DNA from 2 places in the Sphingobacterium sp. HJSM2_6 genome. Region 2 is predicted to be linked to the other one. Evidence: riboswitches for the same ligand, from Rfam matches in the RefSeq annotation. Region 2 holds a riboswitch; the other holds the start of a gene.
The links. Region 2 has a riboswitch for thiamine pyrophosphate ahead of thiD (bifunctional hydroxymethylpyrimidine kinase/phosphomethylpyrimidine kinase). Riboswitches for the same ligand answer to the same signal wherever they lie in the genome.
Positions count from the first base shown of each region.

Region 1 (8,466 bases), on a different contig from region 2:
GATGGGAATTTGCGTGTATTGATTATTACTCTGCAACAAATTTAAGCTTGTTTCAAATGCTGGAAATTGCTGCCATAACACTCCAGCTCTTAAAAAGGCTTCTAGTTCTAGTTTTCCGGATTGAAAGCTATACGTCGGGCCCAAGGAAATAGCCAAGTTTTTGAACTTAGTCCCTTGGTAATTATGGGCTATATATCCATTTTCGAATATTATTGAATCGTGTTTTTGGAGACTATGATTTAAAAATCGCGCATCTATACCTAATCCAAAGCTACTGGAACTTATGTATTTATCCATAAATACAGCTCCAAAATATCCAGTTTTGGCTTCTCCGCTGGTTTTGTAGGTCGATAGTGGGAATGAAGCTCCTCCAAATGCACCGACCTGGAGTCTTCCAATTTCTTTTTCCTGTGCTAGCGTAATAAAACACAGAATTAATAAACTAATTGTTAGTACTAATCTTTTCATAACCTTTGCTATTAAAATAAAAACTCTCGTTATTTCTATAGCTATATCAATGAAAAGATTAAAATGTTACCCTAGGTTAGGTTGGAGATCGAAGATTTGAAAAAATAGGATATCAAGTCCAGGTTTTTGTTCATCGACTTTAAGAAATCCAACTTCATAAACCTATTCTAGCAAATGTTTTTACTATAAAGTCACTAAATAAGGATTATACAAAAAGACAAACTCTAAACCCTCTGCCCGCATAATAAGATTCTACCCCATTGTGGTAAATAAACACGCGATTGTACCTCCGGTCGCCAAAGATGGCCCCTTTTAGTTTTCTTAATGATTCTGGCGTTTGTAGCCAACTGGAGGTTTTCAAATCAAATTCGCCTAATTGCTGAAGATACTGATACTGCTCTTCAGTCAATAGCTTGACGCCGAGTTCTTCGGCATAGCCCACCGCACTATGTATGGGCTTATGTTCTTTTCTGGAGTCTAATGCTGCCTGATCATAACAAAAGCTTCTTCTTCCTTTAGGACTTTCAGCAGAGCAGTCAAAAAAGAGGTATTGGTTTGTTTCTTTTTGGTAGCCAACTACATCAGGCTCACCTTCCGTTTCTTCTAATTCATTTAAGACCCAAAGCATTTTGGGTTGAGCACTTAGCTTAGCGGAAACATCTTCCCATTTAATGCCTAAATGCCTTGACCTGAACTTTTCAAAGCGTTTTTCTAATATTCCCAGTAATTCAGTTACTCTTTGGGGTTCTAACGTATAAGAGTTCGCCATATGAATATTGTTTATGGATGAGTTATAAGATTATACGAATTTAGGTAAAATCAAGCGATATTAAACTTTCTATTACATGGGGTCTTTGCTTCGATTTACAAAGAATTGTTCACCGTTTCTTTTTTAGTAAATATAGTGGTACCTATACTAGCGAAAACGACACAGAAGACAGATATCCACTGAGTCATTGTTAAGTATTCTTGTAAAAAGATCAATCCCGAAAAAGCGCCAAATGCCGGTTGTAAACTGGTTAAAATACTAAAGGTTTTGGTAGGTAATTTACCTAAAGCAATCATATCCAATGAAAAAGGCAATGCACTGGAAAAAATAGCAACTCCCAATGCTTTAAATAGCAGGTTGGTATCTAAATTCGCTAAGGATCCATCCCATAATGCTATTGGAAAGATAAAAACTGTAGCGATCATCATTCCAATGGTCACGGCTTGTTTGCCTTCCATGATTTTAGAAACTTTACTCCCTGTTAAAATGTAAAAAGCCCAAAATGTACCCGCAAGAAAGGCTAATAACAATCCTACACCATCTAAATGATTGTTCTGCCATGGTACAATCAATAAAATGCCAATACATGCGAAACTTGCCCATAAAATATCCAACCACTTTCTAGAAAGGGCAAAAGCAAGAAATAAAGGACCTATGAATTCGATAGTAACGCCTAGACCTAATGGAATGCGCTGAATAGCAGCATAAAAAATTAGGTTCATAAATGCTAAACAAACCCCATAAATGCCACAATAAAGCCACTGTTGCTTATTGAGTTTGCTAAAATTTGGTCTATTAATTAAATATAAAATGATTGCTGAAAGACCTATACGCAAAGTTGCAGTTGCAATGGGACCTAAGGCTGGAAAAAGTTGTTTAGCAATGGAAGCACCTCCTTGAACACATACCATAGATATTAGTGCGGCGGCTACGGCTAATTGTGTACTTTTCATTTCTTAATAAAGGGCTATTAAAACTTACTAATTTTAATAAAGGATTCTTCATGATAAAGTTTCATTTAAAAAAGAGAAAGTAAGTTTATAAAAAATATAAACTAATATACTATTAATTAATAAAAACCTGTAAAAAAGTTCCATTTATCGATTTGATTTAATGATACATTAATAAATTATTTATATTCATATTCAGGGTTAAAATATTCCTTTATATTAAGTTCCATTCGTGTATCTTAATTCAAAATCAATAAAGATTTTTAGATTATTAATAAAAAATCCTATATTTATTTCAACTTTAGGGGTGTCTGCATTTTTGCAGGCTGAGATTTTACCCTTATAACCTGATCCAGATCATACTGGCGTAGGGAAAAGTAAAATGTCTTCATGGGTGCGTATCTGCACTATTGTGGTCATTCCTAAAGTTTTATTTACATAAACATAAGGAATGAAACTAACCATCAATCAAAAAACAAAAGAATTTATTGCTCCTCCGCAACACTTAGCGGATATTGTTCAATTAGAAACGGATGTTTCTAAAAAAGGCATCGCTGTTGCTTTAAATTATCGAGTTATTCCCAAAAACCTATGGGATACCACTCCTGTCCAAGAAAATGATTCCATATTAATTATTAATGCTACACAAGGAGGCTAAACCTTCTACTTATAATATATTGACCATGATTGAACAACACATTACTACCCAGCCATTCCCCAATTCTAAAAAGATTTTCATACCTGGCAAACTATACCCTATTCAGGTAGCTATGCGAGAAATAAGCTTAAGTGCTACCAAACTGAGTAATGGAAATATAGAGCACAACCCTCCTGTTACGGTATACGATAGTTCAGGACCTTATACGGATGAACAAGCCCAAATTGATGTTCGTAAAGGCTTAGATCGGATTCGAGAGGAATGGATACTCCAACGGAAAGATGTGGATTCGCTCCCTGGGATTTCATCGAGTTATGGATTAGAACGTTTGGCAGATGCTAGTTTAGATGATCTTCGATTTGCCTATACACATCAACCTAAAAGAGCTAAACCAGGCATGAATGTGTCTCAACTGCATTATGCTAGAAAAGGAATAATCACCGCAGAAATGGAATATGTAGCTATTCGTGAAAATCAACGAATAGAACAACTGGCTGAATCTACGAAGGGGATGGATCATCAACATCCAGGTGAGAGTTTTACTTCTAGAACTGCAAAGAAATACATCAGTCCTGAGTTTGTACGGGACGAAATTGCCGCTGGTCGAGCAATCATTCCAAGTAATATCAATCATCCGGAATGTGAGCCGATGATTATTGGGCGAAACTTTTTGGTAAAAATCAATGCAAACATAGGCAACAGTGCCGTGAGCTCCAGTATTGATGAAGAAGTGGAAAAAGCCGTATGGGCTTGTCGTTGGGGTGCAGATACCATCATGGATTTATCTACTGGTAAAAATATACATGAAACCAGGGAATGGATTATTAGAAATTCCCCTGTACCTATAGGGACAGTTCCGATATATCAAGCGTTAGAAAAAGTAAAGGGGATTGCAGAAAATTTAACTTGGGAAATTTTTCGTGATACCTTAATTGAACAAGCAGAACAAGGGGTTTCGTATTTTACTATTCATGCTGGGGTATTGTTGAGGTATATCCATTTGACAGCACAGCGCGTGACAGGTATTGTTTCTCGAGGAGGATCGATCATGGCAAAATGGTGCTTGTTCCATCATAAGGAAAACTTTCTATATACACATTTTGAAGAAATCTGTGAAATCATGAAGCAATATGATGTTTCCTTTTCACTTGGTGATGGTTTACGACCTGGTGCAATTGCCGATGCGAATGATGCTGCGCAGTTTGCAGAATTGGAAACTTTAGGGGAGCTGACTAAAATCGCCTGGAAACACGATGTGCAAGTCATGATTGAAGGTCCCGGACATGTTCCAATGCACCTTATAAAGGAAAATATGGAAAAGCAATTGGAGGAATGTGATGAAGCCCCATTTTATACCTTAGGGCCATTAACAACCGATATTGCTCCTGGATATGACCATATCACATCTGCTATTGGTGCTGCAATGATCGGTTGGTACGGATGTGCCATGCTTTGCTATGTGACGCCTAAGGAACATTTGGGTCTGCCGAATAAAAAGGATGTGAAAGATGGCGTAATAACCTATAAATTGGCAGCGCATGCTGCTGACTTGGCTAAGGGACACCCTGGAGCACAGTATCGAGATAATGCCTTAAGTAAGGCACGTTTTGAGTTTCGATGGGAAGACCAATTTAACCTTTCTTTAGATCCTGATACGGCTAGGGAGTTTCATGATGAAACATTACCTGCAGATGCTGCTAAGGTAGCGCACTTTTGTTCTATGTGCGGACCTAAGTTCTGTTCAATGAAAATTACTCAAGAAATTAGGGAAGCTACAGAAACAGGAATGTTTGAAAAATCATTGGAATTTATTGAACGTGGAAAGGAAATTTACTTATGATCGTCGTGATTTCACCTCCTCAGCACATAAATGAGGAAACGTCTTTTGTAAATGAACTTTTCGAGCATGGTTTGGATGTATTTCATATTCGAAAATACGGCATGCCTGATCAGGAAATCATCGATTATGTAAATCAAATTGACATGAAATATAGGGGGCAATTGGTGCTGCATAGTCATCATCATTTGGCTAATCGATTAACAATCGACAGATTGCATTATAACGAAGCAGATCGAAGGGCAAACCATCATTTGAATAGTTTAGCGCAGTTTACCCTTTCGACCTCTGTCCACCATATGGATGATTTTAATAGGCTAGATACATGCTGGTCTTATGCTTTTATCAGTCCTTTATACCAAAGTATTTCTAAACCGGAGAAAAAAAGAAATGAAGCTTTATTTGATCAATTAACTATGCGATCAAATGATCAGGTTCAATTGGTTGGCTTAGGTGGAATTGCATTGGAAAATATCGATAATACCCTGAATCATAATATTGATGCGATTGCCTTATTGGGTACAATATGGTTAGCGGATCAGCCAATAACTGCTTTTTTGAACTGCAAAACCAGGGTCGACGCTATAAAAAATCAAAGGATAGATGAAACCATACAGTAAAATTCAATATATATCCCAGGGATTAACGTTGGATGATCAATATAATAATATTCGTATGGCGCTGGATAAGGGTGTCAACTGGATACAATTGAGGTGGAAGGAAGGTAATTTGGTTAATATCGAACATTTGGGTTGGTTAATTAAAGAGTTATGTAAGGAATACCAAGCTAAATTGATTATTAATGATCACATCCATATAGCTGATCTTTTAAATGCTGATGGAGTACACCTTGGACTTCAGGATGATGCAATTGCTCATGCAAGAATACTATTGGGAAAAGATAAAATAATTGGTGCTACAGCTAATACGCTCCAGGATATTCAACTTCACATTCAAAACGAATGTGATTACATAGGATTAGGCCCCTATCGCTATACCGAGAATAAGAAAAACTTAAGTCCAATTTTAGGCCTTTCAGGATATTTATCCATCTTAGCTAAACTAACGCAAGAAGCGAATTGCCCGCCCATATATGCTATTGGTGGTATTCAGCAGGAAGATATTGAAGAGTTATTTAATATCGGGGTTTACGGTATAGCGGCCTCTAATTTCATACATCAATTAAAATATACAGACATTCAAGAATTCAATGTACAATATGGATAGTTTACACATTGGCAAATATACATTCAACTCCAGGCTATTTGTAGGTACTGGGAAATACGGAAATATGGATTTAATGCGAAATTCGCTAATTTCCTCAGGCGCTGAACTCATCACTTTAGCATTGAAACGAATTGATTATGGGGATAATCAGGATGAATTACTAAATGCAATAACATTTCCTCATGTTCAGCTATTACCGAATACATCTGGTGCGCGTACGGCAGCAGAGGCAATCTTAGCTGCCCAATTGGCAAGGGAGGCCTTGGAAACAGATCTGATTAAATTGGAAATACATCCTGACCCAAGGTTCTTACTCCCCGACCCTATAGAAACATTAAAAGCGACGGAGGAATTGGCTAAACAGGGTTTTGTGGTTCTTCCTTATATTCATGCTGACCCGGTATTATGTAAGCGCTTGGAGGATGTCGGAACGGCTGCGGTTATGCCTCTAGGTTCTCCAATTGGAAGTAATAAAGGGTTAAAAACAATTGATTTCTTAGAAATTATTATCCAACAGCGCAAAGTCCCAGTTATTATTGATGCAGGTATCGGCGCTCCTTCGGATGCCTGTAAAGCTATGGAATTGGGAGCTGATGCGGTTCTTGTAAATACCGCGATAGCCACTGCGATGGATCCTATAAGTATGGCTTCAGCGTTCAAATGGTCTGTAAATGCAGGTAGAGCCGCTTATTTAGCTGGATTAGCTTCAAAAACTAATTTGGCACAAGCCTCTTCTCCCCTCACTTCATTTTTAATGGATTAATTATGTTAACAACTTTTAAAGAGGAGATGCAACGCTACAGCTGGGAAGATGTTCAAGCGCAAATCTATGCAACAGGTATAGAACAAGTTCGTTCTGTCTTGCTGAATCCTCAAAGACAATTGTCAGATTTTCTAACGCTCTTGTCTCCAGCTGCAAGTCAGGAATTGGAAAGCATGGCTCAGCTTGCTCAACAAATTACTCAACAGCGTTTTGGTAAAACCATTCAACTCTATGCCCCCCTGTACTTGAGCAATGAATGCCAAAACATATGTACCTACTGTGGGTTCAGCATGGATAACTCGATTAAAAGAAAAACATTGACCAATGCTGAACTTGTATTAGAAGCCATTGCCCTTAAAAGCAGCGGAATCAATCATGTATTATTGGTTTCTGGGGAAGCCAACAAGACCGTAGATACAGCCTATTTTTTGCAGGCCATAAAAGTATTGAAACCCTATTTTGCCAATATATCGATCGAGGTGCAACCTCTATCTACTGCAGAGTATCAACTATTGTACGAAGCAGGTGTTCATGCGGTATTGGTGTATCAGGAAACCTACCACCAAGAGGTTTATAAAACCTATCATCCGAAAGGTAAGAAATCAAATTTTGAATACCGACTAGACACGCCTGACCGCATCGGACAGGCTAATATTCATAAGATTGGATTAGGCGTACTGTTGGGATTGGAAGATTGGCGTGTGGATAGTTTTTTTAATGCATTGCATATCGATTACTTGCAGAAAGCTTATTGGAAAACAAAATATTCGGTATCCTTTCCTAGATTAAGACCTGCTCAAGGATCTGTAGAACCTAATTTCATTATGGAAGACAGGGATTTAATGCAACTCCTTTGTGCTTACCGCATTTGGAATCCTGACTTAGAAATTTCTATTTCTACGCGAGAAAGTGAACACTTCCGAAATCACATAATTCCGATAGCCGTTACGAGTATGAGTGCCGCCTCTAAGACTAATCCTGGTGGATATGCTGTGGATCCTCAGTCCTTAGAACAATTTGAGATCTCTGATGAACGTAGCTTGGCTGAGTTTAAACAAATCATCCAACATGCCGGCTATGACCCTGTTATGAAAGATTGGGATGTGGCGTTTAATAATTCCATATAATGATTGTTAATGAAATCTAAAGATAGTTTCTCGAGATATAGCCGACAGATATTCATGGAGGAAGTTGGAATAGCGGGCCAACGTAAGATTATGGAGGCTAAGGTAGTGATAGTTGGTGCTGGTGGATTGGGATCGCCAGCGATCCAATATTTGGCGACAGCGGGAATAGGCACATTAGCGGTAATAGATGCCGATGAGGTGGAAATTCATAACCTGCAAAGGCAGGTTATTCATACGGAAAACTATATTGGTCACCCAAAAGTGCATAGTGCCACGCAATTCGTCCAAACTATTAATCCTGATATTACCTTCATCGCTATACACAAGCGATTAGATCAAGGGAATGCTTTTGAACTATTGAAAGATTACGATATTATTTTAGATTGCTCGGATAATTTTGAGACCCGTTACCTCATCAACGACACCTGCATATTACTTCAAAAACCCATCGTATATGGGAGCATTTTGTCTTTTGAAGGGCAAGTGGCTGTATTTAATTATCAAAGCAGTAAACAGCTGAGAGATCTGTTTCCTGCTCCTCCAGATGATGCCGATAATCAAAATTGCGATCGCTTGGGTGTATTAGGACCATTAGCAGGAATAGTAGGCAGTATGATGGCACTGCTGACCTTAAAAATGACCCTAAACCTTCCTGTCGAGACAAATC
Region 1 is NZ_JBMOXB010000001.1:113,672-122,137, forward strand. It holds gene ACFRAE_RS00465 (OmpA family protein) at 1-468, opposite strand, end outside; gene ACFRAE_RS00470 (DUF4256 domain-containing protein) at 674-1,237, opposite strand; gene ACFRAE_RS00475 (EamA family transporter) at 1,333-2,190, opposite strand; TPP riboswitch at 2,481-2,578, shown strand; gene thiS (sulfur carrier protein ThiS) at 2,639-2,845, shown strand; gene thiC (phosphomethylpyrimidine synthase ThiC) at 2,871-4,685, shown strand; gene ACFRAE_RS00490 (thiamine phosphate synthase) at 4,682-5,302, shown strand; gene ACFRAE_RS00495 (thiamine phosphate synthase) at 5,286-5,909, shown strand; gene ACFRAE_RS00500 (thiazole synthase) at 5,893-6,672, shown strand; gene thiH (2-iminoacetate synthase ThiH) at 6,675-7,799, shown strand; gene ACFRAE_RS00510 (HesA/MoeB/ThiF family protein) at 7,809-8,466, shown strand, end outside.
Region 1: linked by a shared signal. The riboswitch ahead of thiS (sulfur carrier protein ThiS) and the one ahead of thiD (bifunctional hydroxymethylpyrimidine kinase/phosphomethylpyrimidine kinase) in region 2 are both predicted to bind thiamine pyrophosphate.

Region 2 (8,466 bases):
AATTTATATTATTACCAGACGCAGAAAAAAAATAAGCTAAAAAGCTCAGTAATGAATATACAAAGGGGTAAATTTTTGAATAAACCCCTTTGTTCTGGAATAAAAAAAGGGATGAAATATCAATATTTCATCCCTTTTGTATTTCTAATGGATAATTTATCCTTCTAAGTCCATTATCTCTTCAGCTAAATTCTCCCAATCTTTTTGCAATTGTTCATAGTTAGCTTTTTCTGAATTGTAATTTCTAGTACATTCTTGCAATTTAATTGCATCAGAATATATCTCCTCCAAAGCTAAATCATGTTCTAATTTATTAACAAGACTTTGTTTTTCCGAGATTTTTAGCTCCAAAGCAGCAAGCTCCTTATTTTTCTTTAGCAATAAACGCTTGGAATCTTCCGTAACAGGCGTTTTTTCTTTTTTAGGTTCTTCCTTAACTTTTTTAACTTCCTTCTCTACAGGTTTATACACACGCTTGGCATTCCAAATTTCATATTCCTCATACGTACCCGGGTATTCTTTAATCTGCTTGTCTTCAATAAACCATATTTTATTTGCAACATGATCTAAGAAATATCGATCATGGGATACGACTATCAATGTACCTTCATACTGCTGAAGTGCTTGGATTAAAATATTGACGGAAGCCATATCCAAGTGGTTGGTGGGCTCATCCAAAACTAAAAAGTTAGCATCTGCAGTCAACGCTTTGGCTAAAGCCACCCTAGATTTTTCTCCACCAGATAAAACCTTAATCTTTTTAAATACGTCATCCCCAGTAAATAGGAAACAGCCTAAAATAGACCTTATTTCAGTTTCCGTATGTTTAGGTGCAAAGGTCACCAATTCTTGCAATATGGAATTCTCTAAGTGTAAAGATTCTAATTGATGCTGTGCAAAGAAGGTTTGAGAAACATTATGACCTTTTATACTTTTACCTTTAAACTCGTTATCGGCATCAGCGACAATTCGTAATAGGGTGGATTTACCCTTACCATTGGCGCCAATAAGTGCTATTTTATCTCCCTTTTCAATAAGACCATCGGTATTTCTTAGAATTTCAAGATTTGGATACGATTTAGAGATATCTTCTATCGTTACAACATGTCTTCCCGAGGGTTTTGAAAATTTAAAACTAAAGTTAACTTCTGGATTATCATCATCCACATTATCCACTTTTTCCATGCGGTCAAGCGCTTTGATTCTAGATTGAACCATTTTAGCTTTACTTGCCTTGGCGCGGAAACGCTCAATTAACTTTTCTTCCTGTTTTATTTTGGCTTGTTGATTCTTAAACTGATTACTTTGAATTTCCTCACGTTGTGATTTCTCTTCTAAGTAAAAGCTGTAATTCCCAGCATATAAGTTAAGTTTCCCTTTTCGAGATTCAACGGTTTTATTTATAATTCTATCCAGAAAATACCGGTCATGGGATACAATAACGATTGCTCCGTCAAATGCTTGCAAATAATTTTCCAACCATTTGATGGATGGTAAATCCAAGTGATTGGTTGGCTCATCCAGCAATAAGATGTCTGGTGTTTGAAGTAATATTCTAGCCAACATCACGCGCATACGCCAACCTCCAGAGAAGGTCGCTAATGGCCTTTGTTGTTCATCTTCTGAAAACCCTAAACCTGCTAAAATTTCATGCGCTTTAAATTCGATATGATAACCATCAAGGGCTTCAAATTCCATTTGTTTATTGCTCAGTTTATTAAGGATTTCATCGGAATAATCCGTTTCCATTTTTTTAAGCAGTTCTTCAATTTCACCATGCAATTGATTTTGTCTTTCAAACGCTTCCATTGCAACATGAAGGATACTTTTGTCGGAATGATAGGAGAGTAGGTCTTGATTTAAATAGCCTAATTTCAAATCTTTGGCCATGGATATGGTTCCACTGGTAGGTTTATAATCGCCTACAATGAGTTTTAATAAGGTGGATTTTCCAGTACCATTAGCACCGATCAAGCCAGCTTTATCACCAGGTTTGATATGCCAGTTGGCTTCATCGTATAAGGCTCTAGAGCCAATTTCAAAGGTTAAGTTATTTATAGATATCATTTCGGTAGCAAAAGTAATGAATATTTCTCCATCTTTGGCTACATTTGCACTTATGTATAAGTTAGTCAAACCATTTTTCTTTTCCATGAATCCGGAAAAAGCACATTACAGTGTCACTTCTGGACTGAAGACATTTAATAAAATTTGGGGTTCAAAATCTATATTAAAGTCTTTATTTACGGTTGAGGATCCAATATTGGAAACCCAAGTTTTTGGATTAACCTTTAAAAACCCAGTGGGTCTAGCTGCTGGATTTGATAAAAATGCGGAGTATATTGAAGATATGAGTAGGCTAGGCTTTGGTTTCATTGAAATTGGGACCGTGACCCCTAAGCCGCAACCTGGGAATGATAAACCACGAATGTTTAGGTTAGTGTCTGATGCTGCCATAATTAATAGAATGGGTTTTAATAATCAAGGTGCTGATGTTGCAGCAGGTCGTTTAAAGCATTTGAAAGAGAAAAATGGAGTGATTATAGGTGGGAATATTGGCAAGAATAAATTGACAGCTAATGAGGATGCTGTAGCGGATTACAGCTACTGTTTTCAAGCCTTATTTGATTATGTGGATTATTTTGTTGTCAATGTGAGTTCTCCAAATACGCCAGGATTACGTGATTTGCAAGAGAAAGAACCTCTAAAAGCCTTATTACATACCCTGCAACAATCCAATGCTTTAAAAAGCAATCCTAAACCTATTTTATTAAAAATTGCTCCTGATTTGACGGATTCTCAATTGGATGATATTATAGAAATCGTGCAAGAAACAAAGATTGCTGGCGTAATTGCAACCAATACGACGATTTCCCGTGAAGGGTTGACAAGTGATCCAGCCTTAGTGCAAGAAATGGGTGGGGTAAGTGGTAAACCATTGACAAGCCGTTCTACACAAGTAATCGCCTACTTACATCAAAAGTCTAATCAAGCATTTCCTATTATAGGCGTAGGAGGGATACATTCAGCAGCAGATGCAATCGAAAAATTGAATGCAGGAGCTAGTTTGATTCAAGTGTATACAGGATTTATTTATGAGGGTCCCTCTTTAGTTGCGGATATTTGTAAAGCGATAATCAAACAAAGAAAATCATAATCGAACTATGAGCATATAACACAAAAAAAGCCAGTTCGTACTGGCTTTTTTTGTCGGCATTAGTGCTATTTAAGGCTGTTGAATTTTCTTAAGGATAAAAGATTCTTTTAATGGACCTTCTATAATTTTTCCATCTTGATCTAGGCTGAACAATTGGTTTTCACCTACTTTTAATTTCATGTTGACCTCTTTACCCATTAAATGAACTATGGATCCATTGTCATGCCACATGAATTTGCCATGATCTTCTAAATTAGTATCTCTTTCTTGATAAGCAGCCTTATAATGGAAGGTTTCGTTATCATTCAATGTAATGCTGGTTTCAATTCCTGGACAATCTGCACAGGGTAATACACCTGTATAAGTTCCAGCCCAATCTAAGGAAGTTTGAGAATTATCTCCTGTGGCAATGGATGTACTATCAGTAGGGCTATGTTGATGTTCTGCTCCAGGTTTATTACTGTTGGATACACAGGAAGTCATACTCCATGTCAGCAACATGGCCATTAAAATAATTGAATTTTTCATATTAATTTAATTTTAAGCAATTTAATCAATATGTTTTGATTATAGCTTATTTTTAATGGTTAATTGTGAAATAGTTTTGAAGAACTTGTAGCCTAATGCTGGTAAATACAGTTAACTCTAAAGAAAAGGATTTCCGACCAAATCTATGTGTTGGATCAAACCACCTTTACCTTGGCCTAACTTTACATCTTTTGCGCGTTTCAAAGCCTCTTGTACATACTGTATAGCTTTTTCTACCGCAACTGTTAAGGAGCAACCTTTGGCAATATAACTCGCAATGGCAGACGATAAGGTACAGCCTGTACCATGGGTATTCATGCTCTCGATTTTTTCATGTTGATAATATTGAATCTGTTGATTCTTTTCAACCAATATATCTGTCAATTGTGTGCTATTTAAATGCCCCCCCTTCACTAATATTGCTTCACATGCCCATTTGGAAATATTAGGAATTGCAGCCTTTACGTCATCTAATGTTTTAATTCTAGTCGAAAGGATAAAAGAAAGCTCATCTAAGTTTGGTGTAATTAGATTGATTAATGGCATTAAATCATAAATATGGGGTATGAGATCTTGTTGATTGATAAATTGATATCCAGATGAGGATACCAATACTGGGTCATACACTACAAAACCGTCGTACGCTTTTAAATAGCTGATTAATACGTTGAATTGCTCCTTGCTATGAAGCATGCCGATTTTGATGCAATGCGGATAACTATCTTCAAAAATACTGTCTAGTTGCATTTTAAAACTCTCCATTGGTAAATCTAAGATGCTTTTTACCCCTAAGGTATTTTGAATAGATAAGGCCGATAATACATTCAATCCATAACATCCTAGCGCTGCAAATGTTTTATTATCAGCTTGTAAACCTGCACCGCCGGAGCCATCAAAACCAGCAATAGCAAGTATGGTAGGTATCGTAAATTGATTTGAAATAGTCATTTCCATTTGTTTAAGCTAAAAATTAATAAACTGGGAAATGAATAAATAGTATACTTGAATGCGATACTATTTAAGCTTTTCCCTACGCTGCTGTTAACCAGATCAGGTTCTAAGGGTTTTTCTCAATTCGGATACCGAATACCCCTAAAGCTTAGACAAAGCTATGTAAAATATTACGTTTTCATAAGTTTACTCATTGTATGAATATTCGAAGCATTATTTACCAAAGGTTTAGCTACGCATTTTTAGACTAATTTTCCCAATACTACAAAGAGGAGGAACACTTATCGGAAGGAAGGTGCTTTTATATAATGATTCCATATCAAGAAATGAATTAGTACGTGTTATGCCTGTTTTCCTGTTAAATTTTAGGTATACATTCACCTGATGCCAATATGCTTGATGAAGGAACTGATTCCGAACAGGTATAGATCATTTTAATTATCCCATCTGGGATAATTAAAATGATTTATACCTGAGTGAATTCAATTGCTTCATTTTTGTTCATCTTGTCAGTTTTGCTGCTGATCAACATTTATAAAAGCTGTATGGAGTATTTCAGTACGGAGCGTATGAATTATCGCCTAAAAATAAAACCAAAATTGATGTGCTGTGAACCAAATTCCTGATTGACTTTTTTAGTGAAAAGACCGTATGGGGCATAATTGTATCGAGCAAATACGCCAAAATTTTTATAAAACAAACTTAATCCTTGTCCGAAATGTAATGTTCCGAAAGCAGATTCAAAAGATGGTTCTTCTTCTTCTTCTTTTCGCCATTCCGGCCAATCTTCATATTCATATTCTTTTTCTATGTCATGATACATGTAAAATCCAACCCCAAATAGGGTATTCAGAAGGATGCTCCAAGTATGTTGCGGACTTAATGAAAAACGATGATCCAATCTTAAGCCAAGCATACCTGCAAAAGGTTTAGTATAGGTTTCAAGATCTTGGTTTTGATACCAAAAATAGGTCTTTTTAGGAAAAAATAGGGAACCACCTAGTCCAATGGAACTTCGATTATTAATGTTATTTAAAATCCATATTCCGACAGCAGGACTGCTATTCATGATATTCTTTAGCTGGCCTTGTGGAATGGCAATGCCTCCTTCAAAAAGTAATTTGCCTTTGGACTCATCATTTATTTGATGATTAAAATCAGATTGAGCAAAACAATTGTAGATGAAAAAAAGGAGTAAACAGAGGGTATAGAATAGTCTCATAAATTTAGATTAACGGTTAAACATATTTGGGTTATTTAACTTGTTAGAAAGAATTTATGAGTAAAGGTTTAATGATATGACTATAAAAAAAAATGGCAAATCTACGCTAGATTTGCCGTTATCTTATGAAAGAGTTAAAATGAATATCCAAAACCTATGTATGGCCAATAGGGAATAAAGTTTCCTTGACCAAATACAGGGGAAAAACCCGCTCTAAAAGTAAAACCACCATCTACGGGTTGTCTTCTGTATCCAAAATTTAACGTACCTAATACGGTAGATTCGTTTCCGTTTTCTAAAAATAACACATCACTACCAGACTCAAAATCTGAAGATACATTCACAAAAGTAGCTCCTGCACCAAGTTCAAAATAATTACCTTTTTTACCCAATAAATAATTGAGCACTACAGGCACAGTAAATACTTTAATATCATCAGCCCCTCCTAAATAACTTACGCCGATTCTACCACCTAATCCATTGTTGGTTTTTTGAAATCTAGTGTCGTAATTAAAGGAGTAGGTTACTCCTGGGCCCAATACTTCAAAAAATAAAGATTGCTTTCGTGTTAAAGAAATATCCGGATTTGCATTCTGCTGTGCGAAACTAATAGTCGCACTTAAACATAGGATGGCGGTTGTGATGAATAATTTAATTGACATAATTGATTTATTTGATTGTATGGTAAAAATATGAATAATATTTTTAAGTATTACTAGATACTTTAATATGATTAACTTAAGGTTATAATTTAGTCATAATTTACAATTGATACATAAGTCATTGTTGCAATTAAAATACTTCTATATCCGTGTGTAATTGTCTTTGCAAAAAAAAACACAGATCTAGTGATCTGTGTTTTTATCGTCGTTTTACTATAGGTATTACGAAAGGACAAACTGAATTTCAGCCTGAAATTTCACATCAGTACTTACCATTAGACCACCAGTTTCCAAAGCAGCATTCCAGCTTAGATCAAAGTCTGTACGATTAATTTTTCCAGTAACGGTATATCCTGCTTTTTGATTTCCCCAAGGATCTTTACTTAAACCTCCAAATTCTACCTCTAAAGTAATTGGCTTTGTAATATTACGAATCGTAAGGTTGCCAGTTACTTTATATTCATCATCATCGGATTTAGTAATTTCTGTAGAAATGAAATTAATTGTAGGATGATTTGCTACATCAAAGAAGTCAGCACTTTTTAAATGTTGATCTCTTTGTTCATTGTTCGTGTTAATAGATTCAGTTTGAATTTCAACTTCAATTTTTGCATTTTCAAATTGATCTGTATCATTTTGTACATTCACATTAAAGGTGTTGAATTGACCTTTAACGGTAGAGATCATCATGTGTTTTACTTTAAATTCAATCTCGCTATGTGCGGTATCTAAGCTCCAGTTTGCCATAATATTTTTATTTTATAATGTTTTTTATTTGATGAACAAAAGTAGGATGAATAAGTTCTTAAACTCTTGATGTATGTTAAGAAATGAAATTCCCAGCACATTGTTTACGGGGAATTATTACTAATAATTTTTTTACCCATATGGTTTGACCATTAGTAAATCCAATTGCGCCATTTTCCCATCAAGGAAAATGCTTTTATCTAAATAGCTATACTCGCTGATAGGCTACAGATTAATAAATAATACCTGAATTTAAGCCATTTAATCTTTTAAATCAAACGTTTGAGAAGTTTTGGAATAGTTTGTGTACGTTTTTAGCTATACATGCCAAGAAATCGATCTGCCAAAATTAGGATTATATGCTATCAAACGTAATTATTGTAGGTGCTGAGAAAAAGTTAGGGAAAGGAATTTTAAATGAATGTTTAAGTAATCCCGAAGTAGACCGTGTTTTACTAATTTCTAGGGATAAGAATCTACAGTTAAAGCATCCGAAAATAAAACTACTGCATTTATCGGATTCAGAAAATTTAGACCAGTTAACGGAATTGATTGAATCCTATGATTCCTGTTTTTATTGTGATCGGGTTTCTATTAAGGAAGTTAGTAAAGAGCTGTATTTTGATAATAACTATACAAGAACATTGAAATTCGCATGGAATTTACTTCAAGCTAATTCTTCGATTATATTTTGTTATGTCTCTGCAGCGGGCACTGATAATTTGGAGCAGGCAAACCAATACAGTGCAAGGATAAACGGAAAAACTGAAAATGCATTAAATAAACTTAACTTCAAAAGAGTATATCATTTTCGTCCAGCCATTGTCCAGCCTTTGAATACGAAAAGTCTAGTACAACGCGGAGATCAAATTGTACGTTTCTTTTACCCCATATTAAGGACCTTTAGTAAGTCTTATTTTCTTACGTTTTCGGAGTTAGCCAAAGCGATGATCTATGTATCTATTTATGGATATAATAAACAAATATTGGAAATTCACGATATTTCGTTTTTAGCCAATGAAGGTGATCCTTTGGTATAGGTTAAACACAGGTGGTGGCAGGACAGTTTAACCATTCTTAAAGTCTACATTTGTAATGAATAGTTTATCGACCTTCATCTACCCATGAAAAGAATAATGTTCATCGTTTTATTTATGATGTTGAACATCATAAGTTTTGCTCAACAAAAAGTAAATGTT
Region 2 is NZ_JBMOXB010000019.1:5,469-13,934, reverse strand. It holds gene ACFRAE_RS15410 (M16 family metallopeptidase) at 1-35, shown strand, start outside; gene ACFRAE_RS15405 (ABC-F family ATP-binding cassette domain-containing protein) at 157-2,067, opposite strand; gene ACFRAE_RS15400 (quinone-dependent dihydroorotate dehydrogenase) at 2,120-3,157, shown strand; gene ACFRAE_RS15395 (copper resistance protein NlpE) at 3,227-3,685, opposite strand; gene thiD (bifunctional hydroxymethylpyrimidine kinase/phosphomethylpyrimidine kinase) at 3,803-4,633, opposite strand; TPP riboswitch at 4,696-4,789, opposite strand; gene ACFRAE_RS15385 (hypothetical protein) at 5,211-5,858, opposite strand; gene ACFRAE_RS15380 (hypothetical protein) at 5,993-6,520, opposite strand; gene ACFRAE_RS15375 (YceI family protein) at 6,743-7,267, opposite strand; gene ACFRAE_RS15370 (nucleoside-diphosphate sugar epimerase) at 7,627-8,307, shown strand; gene ACFRAE_RS15365 (glycoside hydrolase family 43 protein) at 8,392-8,466, shown strand, end outside.